Regions from separate parts of the Priestia sp. SIMBA_032 genome, predicted to be linked through region 2. Evidence: riboswitches for the same ligand, from Rfam matches in the RefSeq annotation. Region 2 holds a riboswitch; each other region holds the start of a gene.
What was found. A riboswitch is a leader RNA that binds a small molecule or an ion and turns the genes downstream of it on or off. The one in region 2 is predicted to bind thiamine pyrophosphate.
Positions count from the first base shown of each region.

Region 1 (5,405 bases), on a different contig from region 2:
GCCGCTTGCAGCACCATCGGATTTTTCATCCGCGATTTTGATAGGTGCGTTAGGGTGCTTTTTCTTATAGTCAAGGAACGATAATTTATCGTTGATTGTAGCATCAACACGGTTTGCGCTTATTAGTTCTACTGCTTGAGCAAAACCTTCGGCACTCGTAATGTTTGCACCGTAAGATTGAGCCATGTCTTTGTAGTTACTTGTTAATGACTGCGCTGATTTTTTTCCTTTTAAATCTTTAAATGATTTGATATCTTTTTCGTCTTTACGAACAATTAACACGGCGCCTGACTGGATGTATGGGTCAGAGAAATCGTATTTCTTTTGACGATCTTCACGAATACCCACTTCATTAGCAATCATGTCAAATCGTTTAGCATCTAATCCAGCAAACATGCCATCCCACTGTGTTTCTTTGAACTCAGCTTTTACGCCAAGACGTTTAGCTACTTCTTGAGCCAATTCTACATCAAACCCAGTTAGCTTTTGTTTGTCATCATGAAAAGTGAACGGAGGGTATGTACCTTCAGTTCCAATTGTTAATACGCCATCTTTTTTCACTTTATTATATAAATCCTCTTGTGAAGATTTATTGTCTCCATTGTTTGCTTCATTTTTTGAGCTAGAACCGCATGCGGCAAGCACAACTGTGAAAGCTAATAGTAGCGACAAAAGTGCAACAAATTTCTTCATTTTCTAAACCCCCTAGTATTCTGATAGGAAATGATACTCTGTGATACTAAACAAGAACACAGCAAAAGTCAACAAAAAAAACTTATACGATTAATGTGACTTAAAATAAGGGAAATATACCTTCTATACACGGTTTGTCATAAGGATACAGAAAGATTTTAAAATTTGGATTAAGTGGATTTTTAAGGGATATTTGAGGAGTAAAAAGGAAGTTTCATGCGACGATTTTCTCTTTCATTTTTTCATGACTTTTGGTGCAATAAACATATAGTTAAATGTTAAGGTAGAAATAAATTCCTTATGGTACACTTAAAGAAGAATTTATGAAACGGAGCGATATGATGAAAGCCATAAACTTAATCTCAATTGCCTTTGGTGCTATCGCTGGTACATATGCACGTTATTTGCTTAATCTTTCCTTATTATATACGGGCTGTCCAATAGGAACGGTAATTGAAAACCTATTAGGAAGCTTCATACTAGGCCTATTAACAGGATTTTTTGCATGGAAAAAGCCAAAAGAATGGATAAAGCTTGGACTAGGAGTGGGCGTGTGCGGCGGTTTTACAACGTATTCAACGTTTGCAGGAGACGTCATTTCTCTCACTCAGCACCATTTATTTGGAGGAGCCATTTATGCCATTGTCTCTTTAGTAGGTGGAATACTTCTTGCTTTAGCAGGCTATCTATGCGGTGAAGCGGCAGGGAAAAATTTAGTGAAAGTACATGAGGTGAAGTAAATGAGCATAGTGAGCTTGGCGCTTGGCGGGGCGGCTGGAGGAATATGCCGTTATCTTTTGGGTTTAAAAGTTACAAAAATAGTTTCAAACCCTCCTTTTCCAGTATCAATGCTGTTTGTAAACTTGCTCGGTGCGTTTGGGCTTGGTCTTTTTTACGGTAGTTATTATGGAAAGATTCCGAGTCATGCTTATGATGATTCAATATTTTTAATGATTGGCATTGGGTTTTTTGGTGCCTTTACCACTTTTTCAACGTTTAGTGTGGAAACCGTGCAGTTAATTCGAGAAAAATCTTATAGAAAAATGTTGGCGTACGTGGGGATTTCAGCATTTGGAACAGTTGGTTTATTTACAGTCGGTTTACTGGCAGGAACGTTTTTATTTAAGTAAAGAGAACGTTTCTAGTAGGGAAAAACAAAAAGACGGAGAAGTAGAGAATGGATAGAAAAGCAGAAGTTTGGAAATACATTTTGTTGATTGTAGCTGTTGCAGGTCAGATCATCGGTTTTTTATTTTTATTTATAAATGTTGTGGCGGCATTTATTTTTTACGGTTTTTATATTCTAACTTTTATTATGTTACTCCTGCTGTTTATATGGGATCGGAAAAAGGAAAAAGACAAAGAAGAATTTGACGACTATACCGATTACTAACCATGTAAAAAGCATAATAATGCGGTGCGCCGGGTCTCTTAGAAAGATACATCTATAAAAGGAAGAGAGCCGTAAGCGTATAAAGAGATATTGTATTTACATCTAGTTGTGTTATAATTTTAAGTGCGAAAACAAAATTAATAAATAGCAATCACTAGGGGCGCTTTCTGAAGCTGAGACGAATGTATTTCGGACCCTTTGAACCTGATCTGGTTTGGACCAGCGTAGGGAAGTGGCGATCATGTTTACATAACGATGCATGCTAACCACTCTACGTTGTAGAGTGGTTTTTTGTATGCAATAAAGCCCTCTGCACAAGATGAAGTGATTGAAATTTCTCTTTATCTCTGAATGGAAAGGTTTCGATCATGTGGATATTCCTAAATTTCATGTCATTACAACAGATAAGCAGTCAATCGAAGAGCTTCAAAAAATTTTAACGGCTATCGCGCCTTTTGCGGGTGCCATTCATATTAGAGAAAAAGAGAAAACGGCAAAGCAGATTCAATGTTTACTAGAAAGCCTGCCATTTTGTCGCTCTAAAATTATTGTGAATGACCGAGTTGATGTAGCGCATGCTTTAAAAGCAAAAGGCGTACAGCTTGCCTATCATAGTTTAGACGTTTCGTTTGTTATAGACGCATTTCCTTCTCTTATTGTCGGAAAGTCAGTTCACTCTGTGGAAGAGGCTTTAGAAGCTGAAAAAGATGGTGCTCACTACATTCTATACGGACATATTTATTCAACACATTCAAAAAAAGGATTAAAAAGTCGAGGGGTAGCAGCACTAAAAGAAGTAGTAGACGCTGTGCAGATACCGGTTATTGCCATTGGAGGAATTACACCTGTAAATGCCAAAGAGGTACTTCAAACAGGAGCACACGGTATAGCTGTGATGTCTGGTGTTATGCTTGCGCAAGATCCCCTCAAAGCGATTAAACAATATTCTCATATATGGACATCTGGAGGTGGAGAAAATGAAGCAGCATTATGATGTACTGTTAATCGGAGGAGGTATAATCAGCTCTTCTATCGCTTATCATTTGTCAAAACAAGGAGCGTCAGTAGCTATTCTTGAGCGTAATCAAATTGGTTGTGAAGCTTCAAGTGCAGCCGCTGGTATTCTAGGTGCTCAAGCTGAAATTGATGAAGAAGGTCCTCTTTTAGACCTTGCTATTAAGAGCAGAAGCATGTTTCCTGAGCTGGTGAAGGAACTAAAAGAAAAAACGGCCATCGACGTAGAGCTCATTCAAAAAGGCTTATTAAAAGTCGCTGTAACAGAAGAAGATGCACACGTATTAAAGAAAAAAGCCGCTCAGCACCACCGGTGGGATGAACATGTAAGATGGATCGATGTAAAAGAAGCGCGTTTGTTAGAACCCGGGCTCTCTCCAGACATATACGGAGCCATTACAATACCGGGAGACGGCCAGCTAGCTCCGGCTAAGTTAACGCAAGCTCTTGCTCATGGAGCCTTGTATCACGGAGCAGATGTATTCGAATACTGTGACGTTCATTCTCTTATTATGGAAAGTGAAACAGTAAAAGGTGTACAGACGTCCAAAGGCTCTTTTTATGGAGGAAAAGTAGTTATTGCAGCAGGCTCATGGGCTAAACGCTTTATTTCTTCTGAACATTTGGGTCACGTGTTTCCCGTAAAAGGGGAGTGTATTGCTCTTCAAAGTCATAAGCCGCTGCTTTCTAAAACGATTTTTTTAGATGAAGGTTTTTACTTAGTGCCTAAGACTGGCGGAAGGATCGTAATTGGGGCAACTAAGCTACAGCACGATTTTACTAAGACCGTTTCTGCACAAGGTATTCAATTTTTGCTAAATAAAGCTTCTGCGCTTCTGCCGGCTATTAAAGAAGCCACATTTGAAAAAGCATGGGCTGGTCTTCGTCCACAAACAAATGATGGCTGGCCTTATTTAGGAGAGCATCCTGAAATAGCCAATCTACACATGGCGTTTGGCCACTACCGAAACGGTATTTTATTAAGTGCTGCAACTGGAAAAGTTATGGCTGATGCTTTGTTAGGGGAAAAGCCGAATCATTCATTTTTTACATCATTTCAGCTAACGAGAGCAATGGAGGGAGTTCATTGAATCTAATTATTAATGGTAAGACCGTCACTGTCGGAGATGAAATTGAAACGGTCGAGCACTTGCTGCAGGCTCAGAGTCTGCATGAGCGAGTTGTAATTGTTGAATTAAACAAGAACATTTTGCAAAAAGAAGAACATAGCGATGCATGCTTAAAAGATGGAGATACATTAGAAGTTGTTTCATTTGTTGGAGGAGGATGAAGAGTATGTTAAAAATTGGACAATATACATTTAATTCACGTTTATTATTAGGAACAGGCAAATTTCCGGACTTTACGACTCAGCGTCAAGCGGTAGAAGAGTCGGAAACAGAAATTTTAACATTTGCGGTTAGACGAATGGATATTTTTGATCAAAATCAGCCTAATTTATTAGAAGCACTTGATGTGAAGCGTTTCACTCTTTTACCTAACACTGCTGGAGCAAAAAATGCAGAAGAGGCCGTACGTATTGCTAAATTAGCAAAGGCTTCTGGACTTTGTGACATGGTAAAAGTGGAAGTGATTGGATGTAATAAAACGCTGCTTCCTGATCCAGTTGAAACATTAAAAGCTAGTGAAGAACTGTTAAAAGAGGGCTTTACCGTTTTACCTTACACATCAGATGATGTTTTACTTGCGCGTCGTTTAGAGGAGTTAGGCGTACATGCCATTATGCCAGGAGCTTCGCCTATCGGTTCAGGTCAAGGTATTATTAATCCGTTGAACATGCGTTTTATCATTGAACAATCAACTGTTCCAGTAATTGTAGATGCAGGTATTGGAACGGCTTCAGACGCAGCTCAAGCTATGGAGCTAGGAGCAGATGGTGTGCTATTAAATACAGCTGTTTCAGGAGCAAAAGATCCTGTGAAAATGGCTCGTGCTATGAAGCTAGCGATTGAAGCAGGACGAGCAGCATTTGAAGCAGGACGTATTGAAAAGAAACAATATGCAACGGCAAGCAGTCCAACAGAAGGGATGAGTATCGGTTGATTAATCGTTATTCCCGCCAAGAATTGTTTCAACCTATTGGAAAAGGCGGACAGCAGCAAATTCAAGAAAAGCATGTTCTCATTGTAGGAGCAGGTGCTCTTGGAACAGGGAACGCCGAGGCCCTTGCACGAGCGGGAGTAAAGAAAATAACGCTCATCGATCGGGACTATGTAGAGTGGAGCAACCTTCAGCGGCAGCAATTGTATAGTGAGAAAGATGCTGATAAAAGAATTCCAAAAGC
Region 1 is NZ_JAWRXD010000009.1:60,578-65,982, reverse strand. It holds gene SB717_RS22705 (amino acid ABC transporter substrate-binding protein) at 1-693, opposite strand, end outside; gene SB717_RS22700 (fluoride efflux transporter FluC) at 1,017-1,433, shown strand; gene crcB (fluoride efflux transporter CrcB) at 1,434-1,823, shown strand; gene SB717_RS22690 (hypothetical protein) at 1,871-2,086, shown strand; TPP riboswitch at 2,233-2,334, shown strand; gene SB717_RS22685 (thiamine phosphate synthase) at 2,457-3,080, shown strand; gene thiO (glycine oxidase ThiO) at 3,064-4,191, shown strand; gene thiS (sulfur carrier protein ThiS) at 4,188-4,391, shown strand; gene SB717_RS22670 (thiazole synthase) at 4,397-5,164, shown strand; gene SB717_RS22665 (thiazole biosynthesis adenylyltransferase ThiF) at 5,161-5,405, shown strand, end outside.
Region 1: another riboswitch for thiamine pyrophosphate. It lies ahead of SB717_RS22685 (thiamine phosphate synthase); the one in region 2 lies ahead of SB717_RS04670 (acetylornithine deacetylase).

Region 2 (5,405 bases):
CGAGTGCGTAAATTTGTCCCTCAGTCATTGGATATCATTATTACACCAACCGTTACGGTGTTAATTACCGGAATTATTACGTATGTAGTATTCATGCCAATCGGAGGCTTGATTTCCGATGGAATCACAAAAGGTCTTTTAGGAGTTTTAGAGGTTGGAGGAGTTGTAGCAGGCTTTGTGTTAGGGGCAACGTTCTTGCCTCTCGTCATTACGGGACTGCATCAAGGTCTTACTCCTGTTCATTTAGAGCTTATCAATTCAATTGGAGATGATCCGCTTCTTCCTATACTAGCCATGGGCGGAGCCGGTCAGGTCGGTGCAGCTTTTGCTATTTATATCAAAACAAAGAAAAAACGTTTAAAGCGAGCAATTGGAGGTGCACTTCCTTCAGGGCTGCTCGGAATCGGAGAACCGCTTATTTTTGGAGTCACACTTCCTTTAGGGCGTCCATTCTTAACCGCTTGTCTTGGAGCTGGAATCGGCGGAGCGTTTCAGGCGCACTTCCATATTGCAACTGTAGCAGTGGGAGTATCAGGTTTGCCGCTTACGTTTTTAGTTCATGCGCATCAAATTCTTCTTTATTTACTGGGATTAGTTATTGCTTACGCAGCAGGCTTTGTTTGTACCTATTTCTTTGGATTTAACGATGAAATGGCGGGGGAGTTTGAATGATTGGCATTTCGTTTTATTTAAATGATAGTGATGCCAAAAAAAGATTAATAGAAGCAAGCGAGTGCGGCGTCACACGTGCATTTACTTCGCTTCACATTCCAGAAGAAAAAGGAAATTTGGCTGAACGGGCAAAAGAATTGCTTCATGTGGCTAGAGATTGTCGAATAAGCGTGTATGCAGACGTATCCAAGCATACGCCGGTTCATTTAGGTATTGAAAGCCTTATGACTCTATCTTCACTTGGCGTATCTGGTATTAGACTAGACGATGGCTTTAGCGCAGAAGAAACTCTTTCGCTTGCGAATGAATTTTATATTGCTGTTAATGCAAGTACGATATCCAAACAAGAAGTTGAAGCACTCTTATATGCTGGTCTTCATCATCATCAGCTGCTTGCATGGCATAATTTTTATCCGCGGCCTGAAACAGGGCTTGAAGAAACATTTTTTCAACAGCAGACAGATTTATTTAATGAACTTCGTATTCCAGTCTGCGCTTATATTCCGGGAGAAGGCAAAAAAAGAGGCCCTATTTATCAAGGTCTTCCTACTAGAGAAAAAGACCGTAATAAATGTCCTTTTACCTCTGCAGTAGATTTATACGAATGCGGAGTAACAGAGGTTTATATTGGAGATCCATACGCCGCATCAAGTTTATTAAAGCGTTTAGTTCAATATCAAGAAAATCGCATTATTCCGCTACGCATTCGTTCACCTCATATAGATGGAACGTACAGCGTGCGTCCGGATGTATCAAGAGACGTTCTGCGTTTGGTTGATACTCGATCTGTAAAGCCAGTGCCGCCATTTCATACAGTAGAACGCAGAATCGGAGCAATTACAATGGACAATGATGGCTACGGGCGTTACAGAGGAGAGGTTCAAATAGCTAAAACCAATTTGCCTGCAAATGCTAATGTCAACGTGATTGGGTATGTGATAGAGGAAGATCATGAGCTGCTTTCATTAGTGAGACCGGGACAAAAACTTGAGCTTATTACTGTCTAAATGGAAAAACGGTGTATTTTTAAAAAAGCCGATAGCTAACTAGTAAGTTTATGAAAGTAAAGAGCACACACTGCTTGAAAAAGGTGTGTGCTCTTTATTTTACTAAAAAGGAAACTATTTTCATTGCTGAATCATGAACCTTTCTATTGAATAAAACGCTTTACTATGATAAAACTATTACAGGTAAACATATAATAATAGATAATCTTATAGAGATACAACACCACTAGGGGTGCTTTCGAAGCTGAGAGAGACGAGAAGTCTTAACCCTTATAACCTGAACTAGGTAATACTAGCGTAGGAAAGAGGTATTGTAATGGATGTTTTGTATGGTATTTCCTTACGAACTCGTTATAATAATTTTTTGTATATAAACAAAAACACTTCTTTCCTGCGAAAGAAGTGTTTTTTTATGCGTAAAGGAAGGTGTCATACATGGAAGAAACAATTGATTTGCTTGTCAAACAGGTAGAGGAGCGCAAAGGGGAGCTAATCCAGTTATTAAAAAAACTTGTTTCATATAAAACGCCAGCGCCTCCTGCACGAAATTCTCATGAAGCGCAGCTGTACGTAGCGGATTTTCTTAAAAACTGCGGTTTTTCCATCGATATGTGGGACTTATATTCCAACGATCCTATTGTAGTGGGCACATTAAAAGGACAAAAATCAGCTGACTATCAAAGCTTGATTATTAACGGGCATATGGATGTAGCTGAGGTACAAGAAAATGAAGAGTGGGAGACAGACCCGTTTGAAGCTGTCGTGAAAGACAATAAAATCATCGGACGCGGAGTTGCTGATATGAAAGGCGGCTTGGCAGGGGCATTATTTGCAGTTCAGCTTCTAACAGAAGCAGGAATTGAGCTGCCGGGAGACTTGATTTTTGAATCCGTTGTAGGAGAAGAAGTAGGAGAGGCAGGTACGCTGCAATGCTGTCAGAAAGGGTATACAGCTGATTTTGCGCTCGTAGCGGATACAAGTGATTTACATATTCAAGGTCAAGGCGGAGTGATCACGGGATGGATTACGATAAAAAGCAGTAAAACCTATCATGACGGTACACGCCGAAGTATGATTCATGCTGGAGGAGGACTCTTAGCCGCAAGCGCTATTGAAAAGATGGCAAAAGTGATCGGAGGGCTGCAAGAATTGGAGCGTCACTGGGCTGTTACAAAGAGCTATCCAGGATTTTTGCCAGGTACAAATACGATTAATCCAGCAGTAATCGAAGGTGGAAGACATGCTGCGTTTGTTGCAGATGAATGCAGGCTGTGGATCACCGTTCACTATTATCCAAATGAGTCGTACGACCAAGTATCAAAAGAAGTGGAAGAATATATTATAGCTATTGCAAAAGCAGATCCATGGTTAAAAGATAACCTGCCAACCTTTGAATGGGGAGGCACATCGATGATTGAAGACAGAGGAGAAATCTTCCCGTCATTAGAAATTGATGAAAATCATGCAGGAGTACAGCTGCTTGCACATACTCATGAACAAATGGAAGGGAAAAAGCCTCCAATTGATGTGTCAACTAGCGTAACAGACGGGGGATGGCTAGCTGATGCGGGAATTCCGGCAGCTATTTACGGCCCGGGAAATTTAGCAAATGCACATGCTGTGAACGAACAATTAGATATGAATCAGCTTATTCAATATACAAAAGTGATGGTGCAGTTCATTTATACGTGGCTGCATACGCATAAGGAGTGATCATCATGAAATTTAGTGAACGATTATACGAAAAGCTGCAGCCTATTTGGCGTCAAAATCATAATCATCCCTTCGTACAGGGAATGGGAGACGGAACGCTTGAAAAGGAGAAGTTTCGCTTTTATATGATTCAAGATTACCTTTATCTAATTGATTATGCCAAATTATTTGCAATTGGAGCTATGAAAGCTACCGATCTTCAAACGATGGGGAAATTTGCTGCGCTTTTAGATTCTACGTTAAATGAAGAAATGAGTTTACACCGTGAGTATGCCAAGAAATTTGAAATCAGCGAAAAAGAATTAGAAAAAGCGCAGCCATCTCCTACAACGCTTGCATACACACACTATATGCTGCACGTTGGTCAAAGCGGAACATTAGCTGAATTAGTGGCGGCTCTTTTGCCTTGTATGTGGAGCTACTGGGAAATAGGAAAAGAACTCAGTGAAAAGCCTGGGGCTGAAAATGAGTTTTATCGAGAGTGGATTGAAATGTACAGCTCAGAAGAATTTGGAGAACTGGCGACGTGGTGTATCAACTTATTTGACTCACTTACTGAAGATAAATCAGAAGCTGAGTTAGAAAAGCTCGAAGAAATTTTCTTAAATACGACCCGTTTTGAGTATATGTTCTGGGATATGGCTTATAAAGAAGCGATGTGGCCAGTTCATGAATAAGTCTGTGCTATCTTTTCAAAACGTCAGTTTTACGTACAAAAACGGCGATCAAGCGATTTTAAAATCATTAAACTTAGACGTGAAAGACGGCGAGTTTGTCAGTATCGTTGGAGCGAGCGGATCTGGAAAAAGTACGTTGTTTCGTCTCATTACAGGTCTTGAACAGCAGAGTGAAGGCGATATCGTGATTAACGGACAGTCTTATGAAAAGCGACTAGGAAAAGTAGGCTACATGCCGCAGCAAGATTTACTTCTTCCGTGGCGCACGATTCTCGACAATGCAGCACTGCCTCTCGAGCTTCACAATGTGTCAAAAGCAAGTGCTCATAGGCAAGTGTCTCAGCTGCTTGAAGAGTTTGGCCTAAAAGGGTATGAAAACCGTTTTCCAAGTGATTTATCGGGAGGGATGAAGCAGCGCGTTTCTTTTCTCCGGACGGTATTAAGCGGTTCTAACGTGCTGCTTTTAGATGAGCCTTTTAGTGCACTTGATGCCATTACGCGTTTGTCGATGCAGGAATGGCTGCTTGAACAATGGCAAAAGCGTAAACATAGCATCTTATTTATCACTCATGACGTCAACGAAGCGCTTTTTTTATCAGATCGTATTTTTATCTTCTCAGACAAGCCGGTAAGTCACCTTGAAGAGATTCAAGTGCCGCTTAGCAGACCTCGAACGCAAAAAGATTTGAATCAACAGCGAGTGCTTGACTTGAAAGATTATTTAATTGAACAGCTAAGATCGAAGGTGAACACATGAAAAAGTACGGGGCTTCAGTGATTTTAGTAGTCATTTTGCTGGCTGCTTGGGAAATTGGAGCACGCATTGTAAACTATCCGTTTATTTTACCAACGCCCAGCGGTATTTTAACGAAGCTTTGGGAACTGCGAATGGATTTATTGTTTAAGCATTTACCAGCTACGTTATCTATTGTCGTAATTGGGCTTGTAATATCCGTTGTGCTAGGGGTTCTGCTGGCTGTGTGGATGAATTGGAGCCCGCTTATTGAGCGTGCTTTTTATCCGCTTATTATTGCTTCACAAATGATTCCGACCATTGCCATTGCTCCTGTATTTGTGCTGTGGTTTGGCTACTCCATTTGGAGCAAAGTGATTGTGACCGTATTAATTACGTTTTTTCCCATTACCGTTAGCACGTTTGACGGGCTTCGTTCCACAAACAAAGAGTTAAAAGAACTCATGTTAACGATGGGAGCAACAAAAAAAGATATATTTTTTAAGCTGAACATTCCTTCTGCACTGCCTCATTTTTATTCAGGGCTCAAAGTAGCGGTTACCTTTAGCATAATAGGTGCTGCCATTGGGGAATGGTTAGGTG
Region 2 is NZ_JAWRXD010000001.1:933,380-938,784, reverse strand. It holds gene SB717_RS04680 (PTS transporter subunit EIIC) at 1-672, shown strand, start outside; gene SB717_RS04675 (MupG family TIM beta-alpha barrel fold protein) at 669-1,679, shown strand; TPP riboswitch at 1,898-2,000, shown strand; gene SB717_RS04670 (acetylornithine deacetylase) at 2,115-3,392, shown strand; gene tenA (thiaminase II) at 3,398-4,069, shown strand; gene SB717_RS04660 (ABC transporter ATP-binding protein) at 4,062-4,826, shown strand; gene SB717_RS04655 (ABC transporter permease) at 4,823-5,405, shown strand, end outside.

Region 3 (5,405 bases), on a different contig from region 2:
TTGAAGCCAATACGCCTTTTTGGCCGATAGTCGTTTGACAAGTGGTTTGCACTTCTATTTTTGCTGCTCCTTGAATTAAATCTAAATTGGACATAATTTTAGTAGCTGCCGCAATCATTTCGCTACTTAACCCTTTGCTAAGCGCAAGAAGGTCTTCTCTGGTATGCTCATCAGATAAGATGTATTCTCTTAACTCCCCTACTGTCCAATTTTTTATAATGTCGTAAACCGATGAATCAATTTGACTTTCGATTAACGCTGAGACATTGTCTTCATCTGGACTTAGCAGTGGATAATTTCGAATATCAGCAAGTGTGATACCAGCTAGAACTTGTTTGGCTGCCATTCGTTCTTTCATTGACTCAGCGCTAACTCCCGCTAGCTGATCTCCAGAACGCTCTTCGTTTGCTTTGGCCATGATTTCTTTTAAGCTATAAAATGAAAATGTTTCTCCTAACAATCGGGTAGTTTTAAACATCTTTTCCTCCTTGTATGTTCAGTGGATTATGATGAAAAAGCGAGCGTTTTAACCGAAACAGAGATTGCCTCTCCAGCTACGGGTAACCCTAGATCGATATAATCTCCGTGGGTAAAATCAATTTGATCTAAACAAATAATTTCTAATTCTTTCTTCTGTTTGGCTAGTGCTTGTCCTAAAGCTTTTGCAATATCTTGCTCGCATAAAACAACGAGGCACTTAGCTCCCTTAAAACAAGCAATGAATTCAGCGCTTATTACTTTTGCTAATTCTTGAAGCATCTTATAGCTGCAGTAAGGAAAATGAGATAAAGCAATAGCAGCGGGAGGATCTTCTGCACTGAAAACAGTTGAAGCCTGCATACATGCCGTTCGAGCTCTTTCTTGAAACAGCTGCGGATTCCACTCATCCTCTTGCTGTACGGGTATTTCTATGATCGGAATATTTTTCAGCGGCAGCCGTTTAGACCCAATGTATACGGTTGACCCGCTAACTTCTGTATTTTGCATGCCGGCTCCAATGACAGTAGCGCGCGTTGTTTCAGCGGCTTGAGATACCTGTATGGATTGAAAGTGATACGCTAGCAGCGGACCGATATCTCTGTGTATGGCCACTTCCTTCACTGTTTTTGGCTTATGTTTCTTCATCATTGCTCCTATTCCTCCTGAAACCATGATTGTTTCCGGTTGGATAGAAGATCTTATATGAAGAGAAACGAGCAGCGAAGAGGTTTGAGTCAGTGCTCTTACATAATTCACGGTTTCTTCAGCTAGCAATTGACAGATAGAAGAGAGTTTTTCAAATGTTGCTTTTTCACCTTCATACAGCATCAAAGAATTATTTTTTAAAAATTCAGTTAAATAAGACGAAACGTAGGTAACAAGACCATCTGAATTCAGACGAATTAATCTTCCGCCTACATGCAATGTGAATGTCTCTATCACTTTGCCATTTTGACATAAAGCGATGTTAGCGGTGCCTCCCCCTACATCGACATTGGCAATCACTTGATTTGTTTCAAGAGAGCGTTCGATTGCTCCCGATCCTTTTGCTGCTAACATTCCTTCTAAGTCAGCACCAGCTGTTGCAACAACAAAGTTCCCAGCGTGTTCAGCTAGATAATGAACGATACTCTCTGCATTTTGCTTCCGAGCCGTTTCTCCTGTAATGATCACAGCGCCTGCCTCCACTTGATCTAAGGAGATCCCTGCTTTTTTGTATTCTTTTTCTAGTAATAGCATTAACCTTCGGACATCGATTTCAACCTCGTTTACCATAGGTGTTGTATAGATGGAACTTGCATACGTTACGCGACGATCAATAATTTGACAGCCTGGCAGCGTAAACTGATTTTGTTGATTTGCTATTAACAGCTTGCTTACAATCAGTTTTGTTGTGCTTGTTCCAATATCTAACCCTATGCTCATCATCCATTTCTGTAGCATACGATCAATCCCTTATCTCGTTTGAATATGGTGATTATCATAAAACATTTTTTTGAATATTTCACTAACTATGTTATCAAACCTGACATGCTTTTGTGTAAACAAAGGTGACAAATGACAAAAAAGACTAAACCTTGGTAGATTTAGTCTTTTTTATTATGAGTGTGATTTAGTTACAATCATTCTTGATGCCGATGGAATTAATAGTGAAAGAATGATTAAGCAGGCTATTAATGACCCTACCATTGAAATTCCGTTCATTGAAAAAGAATACCACAGAGCGGACATTCCCTTTGGCGCATATGATCCCCAAAAAATAATACCAGCAATAAAGTGCCAGAAATAACGTGCGAAGCTGCCGATAATAAGGGATAGAACAATTAAAACAAAAGCTTTTGATCTGTTATTGTTAGCTAAATTTGTTTTGATAGATTGTGAAAAAACACCTCCAAAACCTATAAAAGCAAAAGCCACAATATATTCAATAAACGTTTGCAGTGCTGTTAAAATATAAGCCGTCCCTGTTGCTAACTGCAAAAGCCCCCATAATAGACCAGATAGAGCTCCGCCTTTTACTCCCCAGCGAAAGCACATAATAAAAATGGGCACCATGGAGAACGAAATACTCACAGCCGTTGCAATCTTAATGGAAGGCAAAAGATCAAGTAAAAGTGCTAATGCTGCAAAAATAGCTATTTCAATTTTAGCCTGTAAAGGTAATGCCTTATTCACGTTTCTCACTCCTGTTTTTGAATCATTCATATCAAACGGTTTACACAGGAGTAAGCAAATATATGCTACTATTCCCACATTCCTACGCTAGCGTTAACTAACAGGTTCGAAGGGTCTGAACAATTTGTTCACTCTCAGCACGGCGGCTCCCCCTGTGGTACGTTCGGATATTTATGTATTATGAAGACACTATTTATTATACCATATGTCACAAAATAGATTCGAGAGATTTCAAAGATGTTTCTATTTTCTGAATCTATTTTTTATAATGACAATCGTTTTAGTATTTGATATACTTCTTTTATGTCAATTGAATATAAAAAACCCTCATCCTAATCGATGAGGTAGAGGTCGCAGTTTTTAATAGTAAAGTAACGGAAATGCAGAGAACATTGAGGATGTTGCTTGAAAGGAAAAATTGCCGAAGTTTAAATCACTTCTCGGTTGATTTAAGCTGGGGCTGTCTCCGAACAGGAACAGAACTGTCACATCATGCGAATGATGTGAAGAGCTATCTTCACGGAAGGTTGACGCGGTTTTCAGATTTAAAAGCGCGCACATATACTGCGGGCTTTTTTTATGTTATCCCGTCTCTTTCCGTACATTCGAAAGGAGTATTTATCTATGCAAGAGCAGCAAGAATTAAAACGTGGGTTGAAATCTCGCCACTTAACGATGATTTCATTAGGAGGAGCCATCGGAACCGGTTTATTCCTAGCAAGTGGTGGAGCAATTCACACAGCAGGACCTGGGGGAGCGCTTTTAGCTTACGCGATCATTGGCGTCATGGTTTACTTTTTGATGACCAGCCTGGCGGAGCTCGCAGCTTATATGCCTGAAGCCGGTTCGTTTAGTACGTATGCGTCTCGGTTTGTAGATCCATCCTTTGGTTTCGCTCTCGGCTGGAACTATTGGTACAACTGGGCTATTACGATTGCAGCTGAATTATCCGCTGGAGCCCTTATTATGAAATTTTGGTTCCCAAACTCTTCCTCTATTTTATGGAGTGCCCTCTTTTTATTAATTATGTTTGGGCTTAATTACCTTTCTGTAAAAGGATTTGGTGAATCGGAATTTTGGTTTTCGTTAATTAAAGTAATAACGGTTATTATCTTTTTAGTTATTGGTATTATGATGATTTTTGGTATCTTTAACAATGAAGCACCGGGTTTTAAAAACTTCACGCTTGGTGATGGACCTATTCACGGTGGATTCTTTACGGTATTAGGTATTTTTATGGCTGCTGGTTTTTCATTCCAAGGAACAGAGTTGCTTGGAGTCGCAGCTGGAGAAAGTGAAGATCCGGAAAAAACGGTTCCTCGCGCAGTTAAACAAGTCTTCTGGCGCATCTTGTTATTTTATATTTTAGCTATTTTTGTTATCGGGATGCTTATTCCATACACAGCGGATTCCTTAGCAAGTGATGATGTGCGAGTAAGTCCGTTTACTTTAATATTCGAACGAGCGGGTCTAGCGTTTGCTGCATCAGCTATCAATGCCGTTATTTTAACAGCTGTTTTATCTGCTGGTAACTCAGGTATGTATGCTTCTACACGTATGTTGTGGAACTTAGCGAAAGATGGAAAAGCACCGAGGTTCTTAGCAAAAGTGAATAAACGAGGCGTTCCGGTTAATGCTTTAATCGCAACGGCACTTGTCGGTACACTTGCATTTGGTGCTTCATTTTTTGGAGATGGTGCGGTATACACATGGTTACTTAACGCTTCTGGTATGTCTGGTTTTATTGCTTGGTTAGGAATTGCGATCAGCCACTATCGTTTTAGAAGAGCATTTGTTGCTCAAGGTCATGATTTGAGTGAACTTCCATATCATGCAAAACTTTTCCCATTTGGCCCTATCTTTGCCTTTATTTTATGTGCCGTTGTTATTTTAGGCCAAAACTATTCGGCGTTTATGGGTGACTCGATTGACTGGTACGGTGTACTTGTTTCTTATATCGGACTGCCTTTATTCTTAATTGTTTGGTTAGGATACAAATGGACGAAAAAGTCGAAGCTTATCTCGTTAAAAGAATGTCAAGTAACAGTGAAAAAATACGAATAAAAAAAGCTCTCTATTCTTTTGAATAGAGAGCTTTTTTTATATGAGCTGATCAGCAAAATGAAGAGATATATAGGCGGGTTGGTTTTTCATAACAAGCATATAACCTTTGAGGGGGCGATTATGGTAATCAGCAGCTTCTATATAATAAATATGCTGAATCAACCTGCTTAAATGAGTTACAAAAGATGGAAGTTGGTGATTAGGAATGGTTTGGATGTAGTCTATGATTTCTTGTTTCGTCTGAAGGCCAGAATGGGTACATTCTAACAGATGAAAAAGCGGATCTGCTGCTATAGTAGATAGTTCAGAATTGTGTTTGATTCTATTCAGCTGGATATGCAGTTCTTTTTTGGACCATCTTTTCGGCACAGCTCTTAGATGTTGATACTGAAAATGTGTATTCATGATAGCTAACACCTTTCGTATTAAAATAATAAAACAACTTATTATTTTAATAACCTTTACACATGAAACTAAAACGTTACAATGTGTAAAGGTGTCATACATCTTATAAAATAAGCTGATAAAAAAGCACATCTTGCCACTGATCAAATTTCCAGCCTACTTCTTTAAATTCTCCGCAAAACGTAAAATTAAATTGCTCATGCATTTTGATACTGATATCATTCCCTTTTGTAATTCCTGAAATGACAACGTGATGGTCGAGTTCTTTAGCCAATTCCAAA
Region 3 is NZ_JAWRXD010000003.1:80,468-85,872, reverse strand. It holds gene SB717_RS10590 (ethanolamine ammonia-lyase subunit EutB) at 1-478, opposite strand, end outside; gene SB717_RS10585 (ethanolamine ammonia-lyase reactivating factor EutA) at 505-1,923, opposite strand; gene thiT (energy-coupled thiamine transporter ThiT) at 2,080-2,685, opposite strand; TPP riboswitch at 2,718-2,818, opposite strand; lysine riboswitch at 2,993-3,177, shown strand; gene SB717_RS10575 (amino acid permease) at 3,280-4,719, shown strand; gene SB717_RS10570 (hypothetical protein) at 4,756-5,124, opposite strand; gene SB717_RS10565 (GNAT family N-acetyltransferase) at 5,228-5,405, opposite strand, start outside.
Region 3: another riboswitch for thiamine pyrophosphate. It lies ahead of thiT (energy-coupled thiamine transporter ThiT); the one in region 2 lies ahead of SB717_RS04670 (acetylornithine deacetylase).

Region 4 (5,405 bases), on a different contig from region 2:
GCTCTATGCCCGGGTCCAACTAAAACTGGTTTTAGCGACCGAGCCCAGCTAAGCAACTCCAAGCTTTTTCAAAGCGGTGCAATGGATGTAGAAACAGTAACGAAAGTTGGCTATAAAAAATTTATGAAAGGGCAGACGGTTATCGTACCAGGGGTACAGTTTCGTCTTGCTACGTTCATCCCGCGCTTCGTGCCAAGAAAGTGGCTTACATCCGTTGTCCGAAGAACACAAGAAATTAAATAAAGGAGAATATACATGAGTGAAAAAGCAGTCGAGTTATTTCGTGCCAGCATTCCTATTTTTCAGGCTCTAAGTGATTCAGCAAGACAAGATATTATTTTGCTGCTCGCCGAAAAAGAGCCTTTAACCGTTAATGAAATTGCAAATGAGTCTACGCTATCAAGACCAGCAATTTCTCATCATTTGAAAATTTTACGCGATCAAAAGCTTGTGCAAATTGAGCAAAAAGGAACGCAGAGATATTATTCATTAGCTTTAAGTGAGGCAGTTGAGCTATTAAAAAGCTTGCTTGCTACAGTTGAAGCCGAATGTTTATAGGGAGATGAAAGAGATGAACCACGAGCGATTCTATATCACAGATGAAACGGTCATTGAACATATGGTCTCTACACAAAAGCAGTATTTCTATGCGCAACAAACAAAGAGTATCAACAGCCGTATTCAAGCGCTGAATAAGCTAAGAGACGCAGTCAAACAAAACGAGCAGAGAATTATGGATGCTTTAAAACAAGATTTAAATAAATCTGAAGTAGAGGCCTACACGTCGGAAATTGGGATTTTACTAGAGGAAATTCGATTTACGCTTAAGCATTTAGCAAAATGGATGAAGCCTAAAAAAGTAAAAACTGCTTTAACACACGTGGGCTCTAAAGGAAAAATTGTTCCTGAACCGTATGGAGTCGCGTTAATTATTGCTCCGTGGAACTATCCGTTTCAATTAGCGCTGTCCCCTTTAGTAGGAGCTATTGCCGCTGGGAACACGGCCATTATTAAGCCTTCTGAATTAACGCCTAGCGTATCTCGCGTTATACAAGAATTACTAGCTGAGGCTTTTGATCCAGCATTTGTGACGGTGATTGAAGGAGCTGTAGAAACCACAAGCCTGCTTTTAAAACAGCCGCTTGATTATATTTTTTTTACGGGAAGTGTAAATGTAGGGAAAATTATTATGCAAGAAGCAGGGAAGCAGCTTATTCCCGTCACGCTTGAGCTAGGAGGGAAAAGTCCGTGCATTGTACATGAAGATGCAAACCTAGATCTTGCAGCGAAGCGAATTATGTTTGGTAAAGGAATGAATGCAGGCCAAACGTGTGTTGCTCCTGATTATTTGCTCGTGCATAAAAAGGTAAAAGCGCAGCTGGTAGAGAAACTTCGCGAAGCGATTTATCAATTTTATGGCAGTAATCCGCTCGAAAGCGACCGCTACGGCCGTATTGTCAGTGAGCGCCATTTTACACGGCTAGTTGAGTTTTTAAAAGACGGAAACGCTACAGTTGGAGGCGGGTACAATAAAAGCACGCTTACAATAGAACCTACGGTATTAAGTGAAGTAAGCTGGACATCAGATGTTATGCAAGAAGAAATTTTTGGGCCGATTCTTCCTATGATTGAATACGAAACGCTAGACGAAGTTATTCATAAAGTTCAAGAAAAAGCTAAGCCGCTCGCTCTTTACTTGTTTACAGAAAATGAAGATGTACAAAACGTCATAACGGAGCGTCTTTCATTTGGAGGAGGCTGTATAAATGATACGCTTATGCATATCGCTACGCCATATTTACCCTTTGGCGGAGTAGGAGAAAGCGGTACGGGTCAATATCATGGAAAAGACAGCTTTCAGACATTTTCTCATTTTAAAAGCATGCTGGCTCAAACAACCAAGTTTGATTTTTCATTCCGCTATCCTTCAGAGAAACAAAACTTGAAAATGATTAAAAAATTATTGAAATAAAAAGCCTCCTGATAGGAGGCTTTTTCGTTATTTTGAAAGTGAAAGCTGAGAAAGCGGCCATTTTTCCTGCGTATACGCCATTTCCCAAAATAAATACTCCAGTTCACAGCTTTTGATGAAGTGATCTTTCATACGATTACGTTCTTCTTCAGTCGCTTGTTCGGCAAATTCATCAAGCTTGTTACAAAACCATTGTGTTGTGCTATTCATTTCTTCATTATTATAAAACTGAATCCATTCATAAAAAGGATGAGAAGGAGATGGATTTACTTGTTCTGTAATGCGCTGGCCAATTTCAACGTACGTCCATGGACATGGAAGAAGCACGGCAATGATTTCCGCTAAGCTGCCTGTATGCGCAACGCTTGTCATATGGTTAATGTAGTGGCTGGCCGTTGGTGAAAGAGCCTCAGTGTGGAGGTCTTCGTAGCGTACGCCTGCTACTTCACAAAAATTATTATGGGGGTGTACTTCACTATGTAAAACCGTAGAAATGCCGGCATTAAAGGCTTCCATTTCGGTACGCGTGCGGCATTTTGTTAAAGCAGCGCCGTAAATGCGGACAAATGCTGTTAAGTATTCGTAGTCTTGAGAAACGTAGTGAATAAGCGCTTCTTTTGGCACGTTTCCTTCAGCAATTCCTTTAATAAAAGGGTGGTTAAAAATAGCTTCGTAAATATAGTTTGCTTCTTGTCTTAATTGAGATGAAAATGACATCAAAATCCTCCTTTAATATGAGGAAGTCACAAACAAGCACATAAAGGAAATAAAAAACACTCCGTTTTATAAACGGAGTGGCAAAGGACAGTACAAAACTGAACATTGCCACTTTCCTACGCTGGTATGAGCCAGATCAGGTTCAAAGGGATCAAGAAAACTTGTCTCAGCCGGTGGGCACCCCTAGTGGACTTCCTATTAGTCTATGTTTAACTTACCATATATTCTGAAAAATAGAAAGCGTTACGGAAAATTGTTCTCTAACCGTTTTTATCTCTTAAAGAGGTAGCTTCTTGAAGCTATTTTTAATCATTTTTGTTTAAAAATGCATATTTTTAGGGGAGAAGAGGTATTAATGAAGGGAAGAGCCGTTTTCGTCTCCGGAATATTCCCATATAAATAGAAGAAAGGAGAGAACAAAATGGCAAAATTTCGTTTGTATGCTGTATTAAATGCAGTATGCTTGGCTATTACACTACTTGTGAATTATTTAGCAAATGCCATTCCAATAGGAGGAAAAACAACGGGAGAAGCTTCTGCGCAAGTTCCTACGTTGTTTACACCAGCCGGTTATGCCTTTGCTATCTGGGGCGTTATTTATTTATTATTAACTATTTGGGTTATACGTCAATTTTTTGCAAGAGAAGATCAAAAGGAAATATACGCACGTATCGGCATTTGGTTTTTTCTAAACTGTTTGTTAAATAGTGCGTGGATCTTTATTTTCCAAAACGATTACTATAAGTTATCACTTTTAGTCATACTCTTGATTTTAGGTACATTAATGATTGTGTATTCCGTTATTCAGCATTCTCGGATGACGACATGGTTTATGCGTCTGCCGATTTCTCTTTATCTTGGATGGATTTCTGTTGCAACTATTGTTAATGTGTTTGTCGTATTTCAAGCAAATGGAATACAACGCTTGCTTGGCCTAAACGAGTTAGCATGGACGATTATTATGCTGCTGGTAGGGGCTGCGCTAGGCATTATGTTTACATTAAAAAACCGAGACGCTGTTTATCCGCTTGTTTTTATTTGGGCTTATATTGCTATTGCAGTGAAGCAAAGTGGAAATCAGCTAATTGTCATTACTGTCATCATTTCCGTTGTATTAATAGCAATTGCTATTATTGTGGGGCTGGTTAAACGCTATAGACGTTTTTAAAAAGAAGCTCTAGCTTTTATAAGCTAGAGCTTCTTATGATGCTCTTTTGATTGTAAAAAAGCAGCTGTAAAAGCAATTAAGCTAATTAAAATACCAAAAGGAACAACAATTGGTACGAATGATAAAATAAATGTCATAAGCGTAACCTCCATGTTGCATCGGTGCATAATGAAAAATTCAACTTTTTAAATTGAAGTTCCGCTATTATAGTATGCTAGGCATTATGTTTGGAGCCTATATGTTTAGAAATAAACGAAAAAGGCAAAATACGTTACATATAGGTTATATAGGAGGAGTTAAAATGGAAACATATTTAGTTGCTTACACAGATAAAGATGATATGGAATATAAACAAGTGACATGCGAGAGCTATGAAGATGCAGAGCGTACAGTTCTTCGTTTAGAGAGGGAAGGGCATATGCATATTGAAGAAATATCAAATCAAGAAGCCTATCGTGGAGACGAATCATCGTACAGAGAATGATTTTTGAATAGAAACATCAAACTTAAAATGAAGAAGCAGCTGCTTCTTCATTTTTTCTATTCTATATAGATATCGTTTTATAGAAAAAAGTAAAACGGGAATGATTTTCTTCTGCATTTATGGTACAGTACTAATCAGGTGAGTTTTGAGTTTAGAAGAGGAGAGAGTAACATTATATGAGTAAAGGAAATCAGTGGTCTTCACGCCTCGGTTTTATTTTAGCATCTGCTGGGGCAGCAATTGGTCTAGGAGCGATATGGAAGTTTCCATACGTAACGGGAACCAGTGGCGGTGGAGCATTTTTTGCGTTGTTTATTTTATTTACGATTTTTATTGGATTGCCGCTTCTGTTGGCAGAATTTATCATTGGAAGACATACGGGAAAAGAAGCGATTAGTGCTTATAAGGCAATTGCTCCAAAATCCGCTTGGGTATGGATTGGCAGGCTTGGAGTACTGAGCTGTGTCGTTTTGCTTTCCTTTTACAGCGTCGTTGGCGGCTGGGTGATTTTATATACGATTATGAGCGTAACCGGTATGCTAAGCGGAAAAGAGTACGGTCCGTTGTTCAATGCCGTCATTAGCCAACCTTATGTAGTATTAGGTGCACAGGCGCTGTTTTTATTAATTACAGTGTTTGTTATTTCAAAAGGCGTACAGAAAGGAATAGAGCGTGCTAATAAATACATGATGCCGCTGTTATTTATCTGTTTTATCATTATCGTGGTGCGTTCTTTAACGTTAGATGGGGCAATGGACGGAGTAAAGTTCTTTTTAAAACCCGATTTTTCAGCCATTACAGGGTCATCTGTGCTCTATGCGCTCGGTCAGTCGTTTTTCTCGCTTTGCGTGGGATTATCCTGCATGGTGACATATAGCTCTTATTTAGGAAAAAAAGTAAGCTTGACGCGTTCAGCGGGCACCATTGCTATTTTGAACTTGTTTGTTTCGCTACTGGCGGGCTTGGCTATTTTTCCAGCCGTTTTTTCGTTTGGATTAAAGCCAACTGAAGGACCTGGACTTTTGTTTGTGGTCTTGCCAACAGTATTTCAGAAAATGCCGTTT
Region 4 is NZ_JAWRXD010000003.1:483,500-488,904, reverse strand. It holds gene SB717_RS12660 (SDR family NAD(P)-dependent oxidoreductase) at 1-243, shown strand, start outside; gene SB717_RS12655 (ArsR/SmtB family transcription factor) at 256-558, shown strand; gene SB717_RS12650 (aldehyde dehydrogenase) at 572-1,972, shown strand; gene tenA (thiaminase II) at 2,000-2,689, opposite strand; TPP riboswitch at 2,786-2,884, opposite strand; gene SB717_RS12640 (tryptophan-rich sensory protein) at 3,111-3,857, shown strand; gene SB717_RS12635 (hypothetical protein) at 4,159-4,341, shown strand; gene SB717_RS12630 (sodium-dependent transporter) at 4,518-5,405, shown strand, end outside.
Region 4: another riboswitch for thiamine pyrophosphate. It lies ahead of tenA (thiaminase II); the one in region 2 lies ahead of SB717_RS04670 (acetylornithine deacetylase).